4 regions of the Streptomyces sp. NPDC104096 genome follow, and region 1 is predicted to be linked to each of the others. Evidence: riboswitches for the same ligand, from Rfam matches in the RefSeq annotation. Region 1 holds a riboswitch; each other region holds the start of a gene.
The links. Region 1 has a riboswitch for S-adenosylmethionine ahead of ACZ60B_RS36065 (putative leader peptide). Riboswitches for the same ligand answer to the same signal wherever they lie in the genome.
Positions count from the first base shown of each region.

Region 1 (4,466 bases):
TGTCGTGCAGCTGGATCCGGCTGGAGGCGTCGAAGGCGAGGTCGTGCACCTTCGTGGACACGCCCAGCTGGGTCTGCAGCTCCACCACCGGCACGTTGTAGGCGTCGCGCACGATCGACTGTTGTGCCTGGGCCACCAGCCGGCTGCGCTCGGCCGGGTCGCTGGTCGCGGCCTGTGCGGACAGCGCCGTGTCCAGGCTGCCTGCCGGTACGCGGTAGAAGTTGGCCAGCTTCGTGGAGAAGGTGCTGCGCAGGATGTCGGGGTCGGCGCGGGTGATGTTGCTCCAGATCACGTCGTATTCGCCCGACTGCTGTATCGGCGACAACTGGGTGAGCTGGAGCTGCCGGAGGGTCACCTGGACGCCGACGGACTTCAGTTGCTGCTGTATCAGCTCCAACGCGGGCTGGTTCGTGGCCGCGTTGGGAACCCAGTCGATGGTCAGGCTCAGCTTCCGCCCGTCCTTGACGCGGATGCCGTCGCCACCCACCTGCCAACCGGCCTCTTCCAGCAGGGACTTCGCCTTGGCCGCGTCGAAGGCGAGATCCGGGGCGAGGTCGGTGTAGTCGGGCGTGGTGTGTGCGAGGACGCTGGTGGCCGCCCGGGTGCCGGTGGGGAAGACGGTGTCGGCGATCTGCTTCCGGTCGACGGCGGACAGGATCGCCCGGCGGACCCTGATGTCCTTCAGGACCGGCCGCGCGTTGTTGAGGGCGAGTCCGAAGACGATGCCGGGGTTGGCCCGCCGCTGGAGGGCGACCTGGCCGCCCTTGAGCGCCGCCTCGTCGGCCCGGCCCACGCTGCCGATGGCGTCCACCTGACCGGACCGGAGACTGCCGGCGCGTACGCCCGCCTCCGGTACGACCTTGAACACCACCCGGTCCAGATACGCCTCGCCCCGCTTGTTCCACCGCGAGGATCCCCAGGCGTAGCCAGGGCGTCTGGTCAGGGTGACCGACTGGTTCTGCACGTACTGTTTCAGCACGAACGGTCCGGACCCGATCACCCCGTCACTGCACTTCTGCTGCGGTGACTTCGTCACGCTCGCCGAGGACTCGATCCCCAGCGAATGTGTGGAAGTCGCTTGCAGGAACTGGGCGTTGGGCTGTTGGAAGGTGACCTTGACGGTGAGCGGGTCGACCACCGTGGTGCTTTCGACACCGCTCAGATAGCCCTCGGCCAGAGTCCCCAGGACACCGAGCTTCGGCACCGCGTCGAAGTTGTCCTTGACCACCTGGGCGGTCAGCGGGGACCCGTCGCTGAAGGTGACACCGGAGCGCAGATGGAAGGTGAAGGCGGTCGAGTCGGCGCTGATGTCCCAGCTCTTCGCCAGCCACGGCACGATCTTGCCGGTACTGGGATCCTGGTCCGTCAGGGAGTCCACGATCTGGCGCACCGAGTAGATCGTGTCGTTGCTGCCGACCTGCTGGGGATCCACGCAGCCGGCGTCCGAACCCACGGCGAAGGTCAGGGTGCCGCCGGACCGCGGCTTGCCGCCTCCTGTGCCGGAGCCGTCGGTGCCCGACCCGCAGGCGGTCAGCAGCACGCCGGTGGTGAGCAGGGCGGTGAGCGTTGCCCATCGGGGAGTTCTGAAATCCGGTAGTGCTCTCACGAGAGGTTCTCCTCTATGCGTCGCCCGGCATGGAGCACCGCACGAGGCACGACCGCGCACAGGCGCGCGGTCCCGGTCGGCGCGATGCCGATGACGGGGAAGTGCCCTGCGGACAGGGGCTGGGCGGAAAGCGGATCAGGAAGATCAGGAAGATCAGCAGGAAACGGGGGATATCGACCGCTGATGGGTGTGACGGATGTCGACCGTCGGCGAGGAAGGTCGCCGAAGCCCGGCCGCGGGAAGGGCCGTCAGGCCTGACAGAGGCAGCTGGTCGAGCGCTTCAGATCGATGTGGCGTCGGCGCGCCAGCCGGGAGAACACCATGGCGACCAGGGAGGAGGCGGCAGGGCCACCATCGCGTCGCATCACGGTCCTCCACCTCGTCGGCCCTGAACACAGGGCCACGCGCTTGCGGGGATCGTCGCTGATCCCGCCGGGCTTTCACCTGGAGCACCCCGCCGCGCGGGAGGGTTGCCGGTCAGCGAGCCAGGGCTTGACGCTGACACTCAATGCCGTTCTTGATCGTACGGAGCGGTTCCGACGTACGTCAATGCCGCGACCGGACGCTCCCGCGGCGACGTGGGGACGGCCGCGGTCACGCCCGGAAGGTCATGGTTCAGGAACCGCCGCGCTCGCGCGGGATCTTCTGGCCCGCCTCGATCGCCACCTTCAGCCGGTTCTCCGCCGGCGGCAGCGGGCAGGTGGCCAGGTCCGTGTAGGCGCACGGCAGGTTCGTGGCCCGGTTGAAGTCCAGGACGACCGTGCCGTCGGCGGCGGGCCGTTCGACGGACAGGGTCCGGCTCGCTGTGTAGGTGGTGACCCCGGCGGTCGCGTCGGTGAACAGCACGGTCAACCGGCCCTGACCGGCCCCGGGGAACGCGGTGAGCGACAGTCGGTGCCCGTCCAGCTCGAACTCGATCCTGCCGGGCGCGTCGTACACGTGCTCCAGGCCCTCGACCACGGCGCCCACGGTGGTGGGCCGCGGCTCGTCGAAGGGGACGTAACGGCCCGTCACGGTCCAGCGCGGGTCGGGGGCGTAGGCCGGTGTCCCGGTGAAGGCCGTGCGCAGCGGCGCGTCCGGGTGCCGGGGGCGCACGATGTCATGACCGCCCCGCTTGGCGACCTCGATGACGGCGTCCTTCCAGACCGCGTCGACGCCACCGCGTTCGGGCAGTACGCCGAAGCGGTGCTCACCGCTCACCGGCTTCCCGTCGACGACCAGTTCCTCACCGTCGTCGAGCGTGACGACGACCCCGTCGGGGCCGGTGTGCCAGGTGCCGGGCGCGTCGGTGAAACGCTGCGGCCGGTCGTCGAGCCAGTGCAGGCCGGTGATCGCCAGGAACCCGTGCGGGCCGGAGAGCCGGGCCTCTTGTTCGCGGTACCACTCCAGCCACTGTTCGGTGAAGGCACGCAGGTCTGCCGTGGTCGCCTCGGTGGTCATCAAATCTCCTTCGGTGTACGGGGGTTCGCCCTCGTGCGGGGATGCGGGGATGCAGGGACGGGGATGCGGGGGCTCTGTGGGTCCGGTGGATCCGACGGGCTCAGGCGGCCAGTTCGCCGAGGAGTGCCCAGGTACGGCGCCGGTCCGCCGCTCCCGCGATCTCGGTGCCCGAGAACACGACCTCGGTCGCGCCGGCGTCGCGGTAGCGCCGTACCTCGGCCTCGACCGTCTTCTCGTCGCCGATCACGGCCAGGTCCGCGGCGCGACGGCCGCCGGAGAGCTCGATGACCCGGGCGTAGGACGGGACCTGTTCGTAGAACGCGAGGTCCTCGGTGACCTTCGCGCGCACCGCGTCGACGTCGGCCGTGACCACGCCGGGCACCAGCGCCACGACCCGGGGCGCGGGCCGTCCGGCGGCATCGGCCGCGGCGGTCAGGGCGGGCACGATGTGTTCCGAGAGGGCGCGCGGTCCCGCGAGGTAGGGCAGGATCCCGTCCGCCAGCTCGCCGCTGACCCGCAGCGCCTGCGGGCCCATCGCGGCGACGAGCAACGGGACACCGGACTCCGCGCCCGGTACGCGCGCGGGGATCGGGGTGGTGGCGGTGAGCAGCTCGCCGTGGAAGTCGGCCGTGCCGGTCTCGGTCAACTGGCGCAGTGCGGTGAGGAATTCGCGCAGCCGGGCGATGGGCCGCCGGAACGGCAGGCCGAAGCCGGTCTCCGTCAGCAGTTTCGTGCCCAGGGCCAGTCCGAGGTGGTAGCGGCCGTGGGTGGCGGCCTGGGCGGTCTGGGCCTGACTGGAGACCGGCAGGGGGTGCCGGCCGAAGACGGGGATCGCGGAGGTGCCCACCTGTAGTTCCGGTACCGCGCGCCCGACGATCGCGGCGAGCTGGGGTGAGTCCGCGCCGAAACTCTGGCCGAACCACACGGACCGCAGCCCGGCGGACGCGGCCTCCTCGGCCAGTCGCACACTGGCGTCGACCTGGTTCTGCGCATCGGATGCGTTGAGTGCTACGCCAACAGTCATGTCAATGGAACGGGTGGTCGGTGAGCCCGCATTCCTGTCGTGTGTGACGGCTGTATGTCATTCGTGTGAGGCGCCGCCGCCCGGCCCGCCGGTCGGGTGCGGGGCGCGGCAGCCACGCCGACGGACCCGCCAGGACGTGCGGTTCACCGGCCCGACGGCTCCGTTGACGCCTTCCGCCCCGCGTGCTTACATCCCGCCATGCCGTTGTCGGAGCCGCTGACCCGCCGTCGCGCCGTGGACCTCGTCCGCGTGGCCGCCGCGCTGTGTCGGACGACCGGCTGATCCCGCGCTGCCGCCAACCTCCTTCCAGGACAAGCCGGTCGGGCGTACATCGGCCCGTCCGGGGGCTGCCCGCGCCGACTCGCGCCGTGCCCTCTCGTTCGTCCCGCCCCGTCA
Region 1 covers NZ_JBVJMD010000059.1:8,466-12,931, forward strand. The annotation lists gene ACZ60B_RS36060 (ABC transporter substrate-binding protein) at 1-1,606, opposite strand, end outside; gene ACZ60B_RS36065 (putative leader peptide) at 1,855-1,971, opposite strand; SAM riboswitch class IV at 2,006-2,119, opposite strand; gene ACZ60B_RS36070 (DUF1684 domain-containing protein) at 2,222-3,046, opposite strand; gene ACZ60B_RS36075 (LLM class F420-dependent oxidoreductase) at 3,147-4,070, opposite strand.

Region 2 (4,466 bases), on a different contig from region 1:
GACCTGCTCTCCGGCACCGGTGTCCGCTTCACCGAGGGCGCGATCCTGTCCATGCCGATCGTCGGCACGTACATCTCGTTCTTCCTCTTCGGCGGGGAGTTCCCGGGCCACGACTTCGTGGCGCGGTTCTACTCGATCCACATCCTGTTGCTGCCGGGCATCATGCTCGGCCTGGTCGTGGGCCACCTGATCCTGGTCTTCTACCACAAGCACACGCAGTTCGCGGGCCCCGGCAAGAGCAACAAGAACGTCGTCGGCATGCCGCTGCTGCCGGTCTACATGGCCAAGGCCGGAGGCTTCTTCTTCCTGGTCTTCGGTGCCATCGCGGCCATCGCGGCGATCGCGCAGATCAACCCGATCTGGGCCATCGGCCCCTACCGTCCGGACCAGGTGTCGACCGGCGCCCAGCCCGACTGGTACATGGGCTTCGCCGAGGGTCTGATCCGCTACATGCCGGGCTGGGAGATCAACATCTGGGGCCACACGCTGGTCCTGGGCGTGTTCATCCCGCTGGTCCTCTTCGGTGTCGTGCTCGCCGCGCTCGCGCTGTACCCGTTCATCGAGTCCTGGATCACCGGCGACAAGCGCGAGCACCACATCCTGGACCGCCCGCGCAACGCGCCGACCCGTACGGCCCTGGGCACCGCCTGGGTCACGATGTACATGATCACGCTGGTCGGCGGTGGCAACGACCTGTGGGCCACCCACTTCCACCTGTCGATCAACTCGATCACCTGGTTCGTCCGGATCTTCTTCTTCGTCGGACCGGTCATCGCGTTCATCGTCACCAAGCGGATCTGCCTCGGCCTCCAGCGCCGGGACCGGGACAAGGTGCTGCACGGTCGCGAGACCGGCACCATCAAGCGCCTGCCGCACGGTGAGTTCATCGAGATCCACGAGCCGCTCAGCCAGGAGCAGCTGCACACCCTCACCGCGCACGAGCAGTACCAGCCGCTCGAACTCGGCCCGACGGTCGACGAGAACGGTGTCGAGCGCAAGCTGAAGGGCTCGCAGAAGCTGCGCGCCAAGATCAGCAAGGCGTACTTCGACGAGGACAGCCAGATCGAGAAGCCGACTGTCGACGAGTACAAGGAGATCACGAGCGGCCACGGCCACCACTGATCGCTGCGCTCGCCACGCGCACACAAGGACCCCGTCCGGTCTTCGGACGGGGTCCTTCGCCGTGTCCGGCGCTGGATAGGCTGTAGTCGAGTCTGTACGTGTCTACGAACCAGGAGCGGCTGATGAGCGCTGTGACCCCCGCTGGAGGCGACACCGCGGCGGGCCGTTCCTGGCCCGCGGTACTGAACGGTCTGCTGGAGGGCCGCGACCAGAGCGCCGCGAGCACCGCCTGGGCGATGGACCGGATCATGCGCGGCGAGGCCACCGACGCGCAGATCGCCGGGTTCGCGGTGGCACTGCGGGCCAAGGGCGAGACCGTCCAGGAGATCACGGGTCTGGTCGAGGCGATGTACGCGCACGCCAATGTGATCCAGGTGCCGGGCGACACCGTCGACATCGTGGGCACCGGCGGCGACGGCGCGAAGACGGTGAACATCTCCACGATGTCCTCGATCGTCATCGCGGGCACCGGCGCCAAGGTCGTCAAGCACGGCAACCGGGCCGCCTCGTCGGCGTCGGGCGCCTCGGACGTCCTGGAGAAGCTCGGGGTCAACCTCGAACTGACCCCGAAGCGGGTGGCGGAGGTCGCCGAGGAGGCCGGGATCACCTTCTGCTTCGCGGTGAAGTTCCACCCGGCCCTGCGCCATGTGGCGGCCGCCCGTGGCCAGTTGGGCATCCGGACGGTGTTCAACTTCCTGGGCCCGCTGACCAATCCGGCGAAGGTGCGCGCGCAGGCGGTCGGCGTCGCCGACGCCCGGGTGGCGCCGATCATCGCGGGTGTCTTCGCCGAGCGCGGCAACTCCTCGCTGGTGTTCCGCGGCGACGACGGCCTGGACGAGCTGACCACGACCGCCACCTCGCGGGTGTGGGTCGTACGGGGGGGCCGGGTGACGGAGGAGGCCTTCGACCCGAGGGACGTCGGCATCGAACCGGTGCCGGTGGAGGCGCTGCGCGGTGCCGACGCCTCGTACAACGCGGATGTGGCGCGGCGGCTGCTGAACGGCGAGGGCGGCCCGGTGCGGGACGCCGTGCTGCTGAACTCCGCGGCGGCGCTGGTGGCGCTGCGGCCGGGCTCCGGGACGCTGGCCGAGCAGCTGCGCGCCGGCATGGACCGGGCGGCGGAGTCGATCGACTCCGGCGCGGCCCGGCGGACGCTGGAGCGCTGGGTGGCCGTCAGCAACGCCTGATCCTCCCTCCCCGGCCGCGTGCGGCGCGGCCGGGCGAGGCGGCGCGGGGCCCGGCCCGGGGAGCGGGGCGAGGCGCGGTCCAGGATGCGGACCGCGCCTTGCGCTTCACAGGCCGTGTGGCAGGATGACGAACAGGTCATGAGTGACAGTCATGAGGCCCCGGCCGACTGTCCGGCAACCCTCCGTCCGTGGCGGGGTGCCCCGGGTGAGGACCAGGTCGTAGGCAGCGAGGTCTACGGCAAGCGCGGACCCCTCGACGGCTCCTGAACGAGCCCAGCACCAGGGGTCCTGGTCATCGAGGGAGCCACCCGTGAGCAAGCGAATGCGCTAGGGCGTAGAGCCCCGCCTCCGCACACCCCATTCTCCTTTCTCCGCGCTCGAGCCCGTGTGCTCGCGTGGTGATTCCGCCTTGCCGCTCACGGGAGTTCCCCATGTCCGTCTCCACCGCTGCCTCCGCCCAGACCGTTTGTGCCCCGCTGGCCGTTCTGGGCCGTGATGTCACCGTTCCGCTCGTCACGGGCGGCGAAGTCACCTATGCCGCGCTCGACTACGCGGCCAGCGCCCCCGCCCTCCAGCGCGTCTGGGACGACGTGGCGGCGTACGCCCCGTACTACGGCAGCGTCCACCGCGGCGCCGGCTACCTCTCGCAGCTGTCCACGGACCTCTTCGAGAACGCCCGCCGGACGGTCGCGGAGTTCCTCGACTGCCGCACCGGCGACCAGGTGGTCTTCACCCGGTCCACCACCGACTCCCTCAACCTGCTGGCGGCCGCGCTCCCGGCCGGCTGCGAGGTCTTCGTGTTCGAGACCGAGCACCACGCCTCGCTGCTGCCCTGGCAGGACGCCCGGGTCACCTACCTCGACGCCCCGCGCACCCCGCAACAGGCCGTCGAGACCCTGGAACGCGCCCTGGCCGACCGCGACCCGTACGGCCCGGCCCTGGTCTGCGTCACCGGTGCCTCGAACGTCACGGGCGAGCTGTGGCCGGTCCGCGAGCTGGCGGCGGCGGCCCACGCGCACGGCGCCCGGATCGTCCTGGACGCCGCCCAGCTGGCCCCGCACCACCCGGTCTCGGTCCGCGACCTCGACGTCGACTGGGTCGCCTTCTCCGGCCACAAGCTGTACGCGCCGTTCGGCTCCGGGGTCCTGGCCGGCCGCGCCGACTGGCTGCGCGAGGCCGAGCCGTACCTGGCCGGCGGCGGCGCGAGCCGACGGGTCACCCGGCGCGCGGACGGGGGAGTGGACGTGGAGTGGCACGACAGCGCCGCCCGTCACGAGGCCGGCTCGCCGAACGTGATCGGCGCCTACTCCATCGCCTCCGCCTGCAAGGCCCTCACCGAGGCGGGCTTCGACACGCTCGTCGCCCGTGAGCTGCACCTGATCGACACCGTCCGGGCGGGCCTCGCCGAGGTGCCCGAGGTGCGGGTCCTCTCCCTCTTCGGCGACGACGCCCCGCGGGTCGGGGTGATCTCCTTCGTGGTGGAGGGCTGGAACAGCTCCCACTTCGCGGCCGCCCTCTCCGCCGAGTACGGGATCGGCGTCCGCGACGGCCTCTTCTGCGCCCACCCGCTGGTGCGCACCCTGCTGGGCAGCGACCCGGGCAGCCAGGGCGAGTGCGGCGCGCCCGAGGCGGCGCCGGGCGAGAAGTCCCTCAACGCCATCCGGGTGAGCTTCGGCGCGGGCACGCCGGACGAGCACGTGGAGCGCTTCGTGACCGCGGTGCGGGAACTGGTCAGGGACGGCGCGAAGTGGCGCTACCGGACCGAGGACGGCCGCTGCGTGCCCGCGGTCTGACCGGGCCCGTTGCGCGGCGCCGTCGTGGCCGGTCGCGCGGTCCCCGCGCCCCTGAGGCCGCCTGCGGGCAGGCGCGATCGAGGGGCGCGGGGAACCGCGCGCCCGGCCCTCACCGGTCCGCGGGGGAGGGGCTCAGCTGTCGAGACCGATCGCGAACGCCGCCTCCAGGTCGTGCTGGGAGTAGGTGCGGAACGCGACGTGCGTGTCCGTGCCCTCGACGCCGGGGATCTTGCTGATCCGGCCCGGGATGACCTCCGCCAGGTCCTCGTGGCGGACCACCCGCACCATCGCGATCAGGTCGTAGGTGCCCGTGACGGAGAAGACCTCGCTGACGGAGTCCAGCGCGGCGATCGATTCCGCGATC
Region 2 covers NZ_JBVJMD010000005.1:35,046-39,511, forward strand. The annotation lists gene qcrB (cytochrome bc1 complex cytochrome b subunit) at 1-1,122, shown strand, start outside; gene trpD (anthranilate phosphoribosyltransferase) at 1,245-2,309, shown strand; SAM riboswitch class IV at 2,444-2,560, shown strand; gene ACZ60B_RS07750 (aminotransferase class V-fold PLP-dependent enzyme) at 2,741-4,102, shown strand; gene ACZ60B_RS07755 (Lrp/AsnC family transcriptional regulator) at 4,235-4,466, opposite strand, start outside.
Region 2: linked by a shared signal. The riboswitch ahead of ACZ60B_RS07750 (aminotransferase class V-fold PLP-dependent enzyme) and the one ahead of ACZ60B_RS36065 (putative leader peptide) in region 1 are both predicted to bind S-adenosylmethionine.

Region 3 (4,466 bases), on a different contig from region 1:
GCGCGCGAAGTCGTCCTTCACGTGCAGCACGACCGGCGTCCAGCCCGGCGTCCCGTACCCGGCGTTGATCTCGTCGGCGAGCCGCCGCACCTCGGCGGTGTACTCACGGTAGACGGCGAGGTCCTGCCGGGAGGGGTAGGCGAAGGCGACGTGCACGACCCGCTCCCGCCACTCGGGGTGGTCGTCGAGCAGCTGCCGGTACGCCAGCAGACCGCGCACGATGTTCTTCGACAGCTCGGTCCGGTCCACCCGCACGACCGACCTGCGGCCCTCGCCGATCTCCGCCCGCAGCGCCGCCATCCGCTCGCCGACGTCGGCCCGGTGGGCGCGCTCGCGCAGGAAGTCGGCGTCGGCGCCGAGGCCGTGCACGCCGATCGCCGTGGTGCGCGGCGCGCCGCCGCCGGGCGGTGTGTGCCCGATCGTCCCGAACGGCCCGTCGTCCGTCCGGGCCGGGCGGATCCGCTCACGGTCCACCTCGCCGGCGCAGTCCATGAAGGCGCCCGCCCACCGGTGGGTGAGGAAGCCCAGCCGGTCCGCGCCGAGCATGCCCCGCACGATCTGCTCGCGGATGTCGTCCGGCAGCATCCGGAAGTAGTCCGCCGGCGCCCACGGGGTGTGCGAGAAATGGCCGATGCGCAGGTCGGGGCGGAGTTCGCGGAGCATGCCCGGCACCAGCGTCAGGTGGTAGTCCTGGACGACCGCCGTCGCCCCCTCGGCCGCCTCCTCGGCGAGCGCCTCGGCGAACGCGCGGTTGTACCTCTCGTACGACGCCCACCGACGCCGGAACTCCGCGTCGAAGACCGGCTCCAGCGGGGTCTGGTACAGCATGTGGTGGACGAACCAGAGCACCGAGTTGGCGATGCCGTTGTAGGCGTCGGCGTGCACGTCGGCCGGGATGTCCAGCATCCGCACGCCCGGCTCGCCCGTGCCGCGCCGCACCGCCTCGCGGTCGTCGTCGGACAGGGTGGAGCACACCCACAGCGCCCCGGTGTCGGGCCCGATGGCCGACAGGCCCGAGACCAGCCCGCCGCCGCCCCTGCGGGCGTGCAGCGAGCCGTCCTCGCGCACCTCGTACGAAACCGGGCCGCGGTTGGACGCGACCAGCACCTCAGCAGCGTGCGTGGAAGCCATACGCCTCAACCTAGCCCGGCCCGGAAACGCTCAAACGTACGGAAGGCCCGCGACAGTCCGGAACCATTTGTATACGGCCCCCTGGAGAACATCACCACACGCATCCGTCAGGCCACCTTGCGTGACGCGTACTCGGCGATCTCGGCCATCGGCGGCCGCTCCTCCGTGTCCACGGAGTAGGTGCGCGGCTCGAAGCCGTCCCGGCCCCGCTCGAACTGGGTGAGGGAGGGCCGGATCAGATGCCCGCGGGCCATCCGCAGCTGCGCGGTGCGGTAGATGGCGGCGGCCATCCGGCCCAGTGCCTGTCCGTCCTGGTGGCGGTGCTTGCGCACCCCGACGTCCACCTGGGCGAGCGCGTCGAGGCCCACCAGGTGCAGCGAGTCGACCAGCATGCCCAGCTCCACCCCGTACCCGACCGGGAAGGGCAGCTGTTCCAGCAGGGAGCGCCGGGCCGCGTACTCGCCGCCGAGCGGCTGTACGAAGCCGGCCAGCTGCGGCCAGTGCATGTTCAGCAGCGGGCGGGCCATCAGCTCGGTGACCCGGCCGCCCTGGCCGGCCGCCCCGCCGAGCGGGCGGTCGTACATGGCCTTGACCAGGTCGACGTCCGGATCGGTGAGCAGCGGGCCCACGATGCCGGAGACGAAGTCGGAGGAGAACTCCCTGAGGTCGGCGTCGACGAAGCAGACGATGTCCCCGCCGGTGACCAGCAGGGACCGCCACAGCACCTCGCCCTTGCCGGGCACGGCCGGGATGCGGGGCAGGATGGCGTCGCGGTGGACGACCCGGGCGCCCGCGGCCGCGGCCACCGCCGAGGTGCGGTCGGTGGATCCCGAGTCGACGACGACGATCTCGTCGACGAGCGGGACCTGCTGCATCAGGTCGTGCCGGATCACGGCGACGATGTCGCCGACCGTCTCCTCCTCGTTGAGCGCGGGCAGGACGACGGAGACCGACTGGCCCCGGGCGCGTTTCGCGGCGAGGATCTTGTGGAGCGGGCGGTCGTTGACGGACCAGGAGCGGGTGCTCAGCCAGCGCTCGACTTCTTCCAGCACAGCGGCGGCTCCTTCTGCGTTCTGCGTGCTCGCGGCGGGTGGGAGTGCCCGCCGCGACAGCGGTCGACGGTCACGGGCATCTCGCGGTTCGGACGACTCTCTCAACTGTCGGGGCCTTCGGTTACAGTCTTGAACAACGCGGATGACCATCGCATGTCCAGGGTGGCCGACCGCTGAAAACTTCATACCGCTCATCCAGAGGGGCAGAGGGATACGGCCCGATGAAGCCCCGGCAACCCTCCAGTCGGTTTCTCGTGCACGCGAGGCTCCCGGCTCGGGAAGGTGCCAAATCCGTCTCACGGCGAAGTGCGTCGTGAGGAAGATGAGGAGAAAGGGCCTCGCCTCCATGGCTGCGCAGACTGCTGTAAGCACCACGAACCCCGTCGATCTGGGCTCCGCCGCGGCGCTCTCCTGCCGCGAGTGCGGACACCGGGTGCCGCTCGGCCCGGTCTTCGCCTGCGAGGAGTGTTTCGGCCCGCTCGAGATCGCCTACGACTTCTCGCGGTACGAGACCGAGGAGCTGCGCAAGCGGATCGAAGCGGGACCCGCGAACATCTGGCGCTACGCGCCGCTGCTGCCCGTCCCCGCGGACGTGGCGGACAAGCCCAACATCAACCCCGGCTGGACCCAGCTCGTCAAGGCCGACAACCTGGCCCGCGAACTCGGTGTCACCGGCGGGCTGTACGTCAAGGACGACTCCGGCAACCCGACGCACTCCTTCAAGGACCGGGTCGTCGCCCAGGCCCTGGAGGCCGCGCGCGCCTTCGGCTTCACCACCCTGTCCTGCTCCTCCACCGGCAACCTGGCCGGTGCCGTCGGCGCCGCCGCCGCCCGCGCCGGTCTGCGCTCCTGTGTGTTCATCCCGCACGACCTGGAGCAGGGCAAGGTCGTCATGGCCGCGATCTACGGCGGTGAACTCGTCGGCATCGAGGGCAACTACGACGACGTGAACCGTTTCTGCTCCGAGCTGATCGGCGACCCGGCGGGCGAGGGCTGGGGCTTCGTCAACGTCAACCTGCGGCCGTACTACGCGGAGGGTTCCAAGACCCTGGCGTACGAGATCTGCGAGCAGCTCGGCTGGCGGCTGCCCGACCAGCTGGTCGTCCCGATCGCCTCGGGCTCCCAGCTCACGAAGATCGACAAGGGGCTCCAGGAGCTGATCAGGCTCGGCCTCGTCGAGGACCGGCCGTACAAGATCTTCGGCGCCCAGGCGGAGGGCTGCTCGCCGGTGTCCGTGGCCTACAAGGCCGGCCATGACGTCGTACGGCCCCAGAAGCCGAACACCATCGCCAAGTCCCTCGCCATCGGCAACCCGGCCGACGGGCCGTACGTCCTCGACATCGCGCGCCGCACGGGCGGTGCCGTGGAGGACGTGACGGACGAGCAGATCGTGGACGCGATCAAGCTGCTGGCGCGGACCGAGGGGATCTTCGCCGAGACGGCGGGCGGCGTGACGGTGGGCGTGACCCGCAAGCTCATCGAGAGCGGCCTGCTCGACCCGAGCCTGACGACCGTCGTGCTGAATACCGGTGACGGCCTGAAGACCCTCGACGCGGTGGCAGGCACCGGTCTGACCGCCACCATCCGCCCGAACCTGGACTCCTTCCGAGAGGCTGGCCTCGCATCATGAGCGTCAACGTCCGCATCCCCACCATCCTGCGCACCTACACCGGCGGCGCCGCGGAGGTGAGCGCCGAGGGCGCGACCCTCGCCGAGGTCATCTCCGACCTGGAGAAGAACCACACCGGCATCGCGGCCCGCGTCCTGGACGACCAGGGCAAGCTGCGCCGGTTCGTCAACGTGTACGTGAACGACGACGACGTCCGCTTCGAGCAGGGTCTTGAGACGGCGACCCCGGACGGCGCCGGCGTCTCCATCATTCCGGCGGTCGCCGGAGGCTGATCATTACCTTCGGTAACCTCGGTTACCGAGCGTTCATCGAATTGCCCCCTCCGCGAGAGAAGCGGAGGGGGCAATTCTGTGTGATTGAGCGCGGTAGAGTTGGGGAACCCGCTCCCGATTCCGGGGTTTGCGACCTTCACCACCTGCCGCACGGGCGACGAGAAGTAGCCAAAGTGGGCAGGTCTTTTGCGCCTTTCGCTCCCTATGCCTGGCCCAACTTGCCCTGAAATGCGGCGAATTGCAGGCGTTCCGCAGGTCCGTCGTGCCCGGATTTCTCGTCCGATTGACCTGTTGCAGACGGCAGTTGGACAGATACATTCAGCCGCGGTCGACGCGTTCCGGCGCACGCCCCCGTCCCATGGGGGGTGAGGTCTGACCCGG
Region 3 covers NZ_JBVJMD010000021.1:109,120-113,585, forward strand. The annotation lists gene ACZ60B_RS22345 (alpha,alpha-trehalose-phosphate synthase (UDP-forming)) at 1-1,131, opposite strand, end outside; gene ACZ60B_RS22350 (glucosyl-3-phosphoglycerate synthase) at 1,239-2,183, opposite strand; SAM riboswitch class I at 2,372-2,512, shown strand; gene thrC (threonine synthase) at 2,530-3,813, shown strand; gene ACZ60B_RS22360 (MoaD/ThiS family protein) at 3,810-4,085, shown strand.
Region 3: linked by a shared signal. The riboswitch ahead of thrC (threonine synthase) and the one ahead of ACZ60B_RS36065 (putative leader peptide) in region 1 are both predicted to bind S-adenosylmethionine.

Region 4 (4,466 bases), on a different contig from region 1:
GCGGTGGGAGGCGGCCACCATGCCGAGCGGGACGCCGATGAGCAGGGCCACCAGGAGGGCGCAGCAGGCGAGTTCGACGGTCGCGGCGCCGTAGGTGCTCAGGACGTGGGTCACGGGCTGGTTGTCGGTGACGGTGCGGCCGAAGTCGCCGACGGCCAGCGAGCGCAGATAGTCCAGGTACTGGGTGAGCAACGGCCGGTCGTAGCCGGCCTGGTGCAGTTTTGCGTGGAGCTGGTCGGGGGTGAGGCGGTCGCCGAAGGCCGCGCTGATCGGGTCTCCGGTGAGCCGCATCAGGAAGAAGACCAGGCTGACGAGGATCAGGACGGTGGGGATGATGAGGAGGAAGCGGATCACCAGGTAGCGGGCGAATCCGTGACCGGCGGCGCTGTGGGCCGGGGTGCCGACAGCGCCGATGGTCTGCTGCGTCGGAGTGCTCACTTCGTCGCGAGTCCCGCCCAGCGGAACTGGTACGTGGCGTCCAGCTCGTCGGGCACGCCGCTGATGTCGCTGCGGGTGACGATGGCGGTGGAGCCCTGGAGCAGCGGCAGCAGCGGTACCTGGGCGGCGGCCTTGTCCTGCGCCTGCTGGATCAGCGTGGTGCGCTTGGCCGTGTCCGTCTCCGTCTCCTCCTTCTCGACCAGGGCGCGGACGGCGGGGTCGTCGTATCCGTTGGCGACCCAGCTGTTGGCCGAGTAGAAGGGCGAGAGGTAGTTGTCCGCGTCGAGGTAGTCGGCGTACCAGCCGAGCTGGTAGAGCGGGTAGAGGTGCTTGACGCGGTCCTTGCCGTACTGGGTCCACTCGGTGGACTGAAGGTTCACCTTGAACAGTCCGGTGGCCTCCAGCTGGGTCTTGACCAGCGCGTACTCGTCGGCCGACGAGGAGCCGTAGTGGTCGCTGTTGTACTGGAGGTCGAGCGTCACCGGGGCCTTGACCCGCGCCGCCTTCAGCCGGGCCGCCGCCGCGGCCTTGTCGGGGCCGCCCTTCTTGTCGCCGTAGCGCGACGTGAAGGAGGGGGTGGCGCCGGTCAGGCCGTCGGGGACGGAGGTGTAGAGCGGCTGGTAGGTGTTCTTGTAGACCTGCTGGGCGAGTTGGGAGCGGTCGACGGAGTCGGCGACGGCCTGGCGGACGGCGAGGGCCTTCTTCGGGTCGGCGTCCTTCGTCCTGGTGCCGTAGGGCTGGGTGGCGAAGTCGAAGACGAGGTAGCGGATGCCGTTGCCGGCACCGGTGTGGACCTTGACGCCCTTCTGCTTGGCGAGGTCGTCCAGGTCGGTGATGGTGAGGGTGCGGTAGACGGCGTCGAGGGCGCCCTGCTGGACGTCGAGCTTCAGGTTGCCGGCGTCGGCGTAGTACTTCAGCTGGACGTTCTTGGTCTTCGGCGTGCCCAGCTGCCCCTTGTAGCGCGCGTTGGCGGTGAACGACACCAGGGAGTTCTTGTCGTAGTCGGTGACGCCGTACGGCCCGCTCCACGGCTTGGCGGCGACGACGGACTTGTCGTCGAGGATCTTGTCCGCGGGGAAGACCTGCTCGTCCACGATGTAGCCCGCGGCCGTCGACAGGACCTTCGGGAAGAGGGTGTCGTTGGCCGACTTGAGGGTGAAGATGACGGTGGCAGGGTCCGGGGCAGCGACCGAGGCGAGGTTGTACAGCAGCGACGAAGGACCGTTCTGGTCGGCGATCTTCAGGTCCCGGTCGAAGCTGAACTTGACGTCCGAGGAGGTGAGTTCGTGGCCGTTGGCGAACTCGAGGCCCTTCTGGAGCGTGACCGTGTACTCCTTCGGCCCGGTCTGCTCGATCCCGGTGGCGAGGTCGGGTGAGACGTCCGCGGAGCCGTTCTTCTGGCTGAGCAGGGCCGCGTAGACCTCGCTCTCGACGGTGCCGGAGCCCGCGTCCCAGGAGCCGGCCGGGTCGATGCTGGTGACCTGGTCGGTGGTGCCGATGGTGAGGGCCTCGGCGGAGCTGGTGGTCTCGCCGTCCTTGCTGCTGGTGCAGCCGGTCAGCGCCACCAGGAACGCCGTGCCGAGGGAGATCGCGCCGAGACCGGACCGCAGGGGTCTGTTCGGTGTCGGGCCGTTGTGCAGTGCCATCAGGGGTCTCTGTTTCCGCAGCAGGGATGCGTGAGGCAGCCGTCGGCGCAGTCCTGCGCCGACGGCGGGCCGAATCACGTCAGAACGGGGGTGGGGTGTCACACGGTCAGGCCGGCGGGTCTACCGGCCCGGAACACGGCGAGGCGGCCGGCCGGAACACGGCCGGGCGGGCAGGCTCCGGGCCCGGAAAGGGCGGTTTCAGGCCTTACACAGACAGCTGGAGACCAGCAGCAGGTCGACATGGCGCCGGGAGCACAGCATCAAGGGCGTCGCCATGCCGTCCTCCCTGGTTCCGGCCCGCTGCGGGGCTGTGATGAGCGCACTTGCAGAAGGATGAGATCCGCCGAGCCTTCACCTGGGGCACCCCACTGCGTCGAGGGTTGCCGTCCGGCCAGCCAGGGCTTGATCACCGGAACTCGTAGCTCGGGCACACCGTAGAGCGGCTGTTCTTCCGGCGTCAAGACGCGCCGGGAAGGCGGCGACGCGGAGCGAACAGCAGGCACATAAAGGTGGATTGAGGCCTGACGCCTCGGCGGTGCGCTCCGGTCCCGTCCAGTGGACGCATGGTGGACGCCCTTGTCGGTGGTGTGCTTATATCCGGCCATGGAAACCACTGGCACGGCACACATGGTGCTGCTCGACCCGTTCTGGGTGAGCCGCCGCGCCGACCAGTTCGACGAGATCTGTTGCTGACCTCCGTCCCACGGCTCGTGACCTGGGCTCCGTTGTCGTACGGAGCCTGACCGGAGCGGGAACGGCGAGAGTCCGACCGCCGCACCGGATGAGGCCGCGGTTCCGCCGTGCCTGAGGGCGATCTCGCGAAGCCTTTCAGCCGGTTGAAGCAGCGCTCGTCGATGTGACGCGGAGGGTGGACCGGCCGGCCGTATGCCGGTCGTCGGCCTCCGTGGCCTCCTCGGGCGTGGCGGTTTCGTCTGCCGTCCGGTCTTCGCACCCGGCTGAACGAGTGGACCCCGTACGTCCTGAGCTGGATCGCGTACGTCCTGAGCTGGACCACGTGGTCCTGAGCAGAGTCGTCCGGTCCACCGCCTTCCCCTGCGTCCCCACGGCGCACCGACGATCTCCTTCCCCCACGCCACCACCTCCTCCCGAGCGACAAGGAACGGCCATGTCTACCCACGTCACCCGACGTAGCCTGATTCGCGGCATCACAGCGGCGACTGCTGTCGCCACTCTCGCCACCGGGCTCACCGCCTGTGGCGGGGACAGCGCCGCCGCCACCAAGACGGACGACGCCGTCTCCGGGAGTGTGACCATCGGTCAGCTCTCGCACGGCGCCGCCAAGGAGACCACGCTCAAGGTGTCCGAGGTCAAGTCGATCAGCGCCGAGCTGCCCGCGGCCGTCCGCAAGAGCGGCAAGCTGGTGATCGGCCACGGCGCTCTGCCCTCCGGCTCCGCCCCGCTCGAGTTCGTGGGTGACGACCAGAAGACCCTCACCGGATCCGAGACCGACATCGGCCGACTGGTCGCCGCGGTCCTGGGTCTCGAGCCGCAGAGCGAGAACTTCACCTGGGACAATCTCTTCATCGGCGTCGACAGCGGCAAGGTGGACGTGGCCTTCTCCAACGTCACCGACACCGAGGAACGCAAGACGAAGTACGAGTTCGCCTCCTACCGGCAGGACAACCTCGCGTTCGAGGTGCTGAAGACCAGCAAGTGGAGGTTCGACGGCAACTACCGGAACCTGGCGGGCAAGACGGTCGAGGTCGGGTCGGGCACCAACCAGGAGCGCATCCTCCTCGAGTGGCAGAAGAAGTTGCAGAGCGAGGGCAAGACGCTCACCGTCAAGCACTACCCGGACAACAACGGCGTCTACCAGGCGCTCAACAGCGGCAGGATCGACGCGCACTTCGGCCCCAACCCGACCATCTCCTACCACGTCACCCAGACCGCGAAGACGCCCGCGCCCACGGCCAACGCGGGCACGTTCTCCGGCGCCGGCGCGTCGCTCCAGGGCCTGATCGCGGCCACCTCGAAAAAGGGCAGCGGTCTCGCCGAGCCGATCGCCGACGCGATCAACTACCTGATCGAGAACGGTCAGTACGCCCAGTGGCTGGCCGCCTGGAACCTCTCCAACGAGGCCGTCGCCAAGTCCGAGGTGAACCCGCCCGGACTGCCGCTCGACAACTCCTGACATGACGGTGGTACGGCATGGGGGACGCGGGTGTCCGGGCGAGGTCAGGACCGGCGCGAGGAACGCCGCGGTGATCGCGGACGCCGCCGGGCCCGTCGGCACGGCCCGGCCGCGGTGATCACTCCGGCGGACTCGTCCGCGTCCACCGGCAGCGGTCCGGCGCCGTTCGCCAGGAGCCGCCGGACGGCGATCGCCGGCGCTCTGACCGCCGCGTTCGGCGGCTTCGCGGG
Region 4 covers NZ_JBVJMD010000020.1:48,338-52,803, reverse strand. The annotation lists gene ACZ60B_RS21360 (ABC transporter permease) at 1-438, opposite strand, end outside; gene ACZ60B_RS21355 (ABC transporter substrate-binding protein) at 435-2,084, opposite strand; SAM riboswitch class IV at 2,399-2,508, opposite strand; gene ACZ60B_RS21350 (transporter substrate-binding domain-containing protein) at 3,211-4,236, shown strand; gene ACZ60B_RS21345 (MFS transporter) at 4,267-4,466, shown strand, end outside.
Region 4: linked by a shared signal. The riboswitch ahead of ACZ60B_RS21355 (ABC transporter substrate-binding protein) and the one ahead of ACZ60B_RS36065 (putative leader peptide) in region 1 are both predicted to bind S-adenosylmethionine.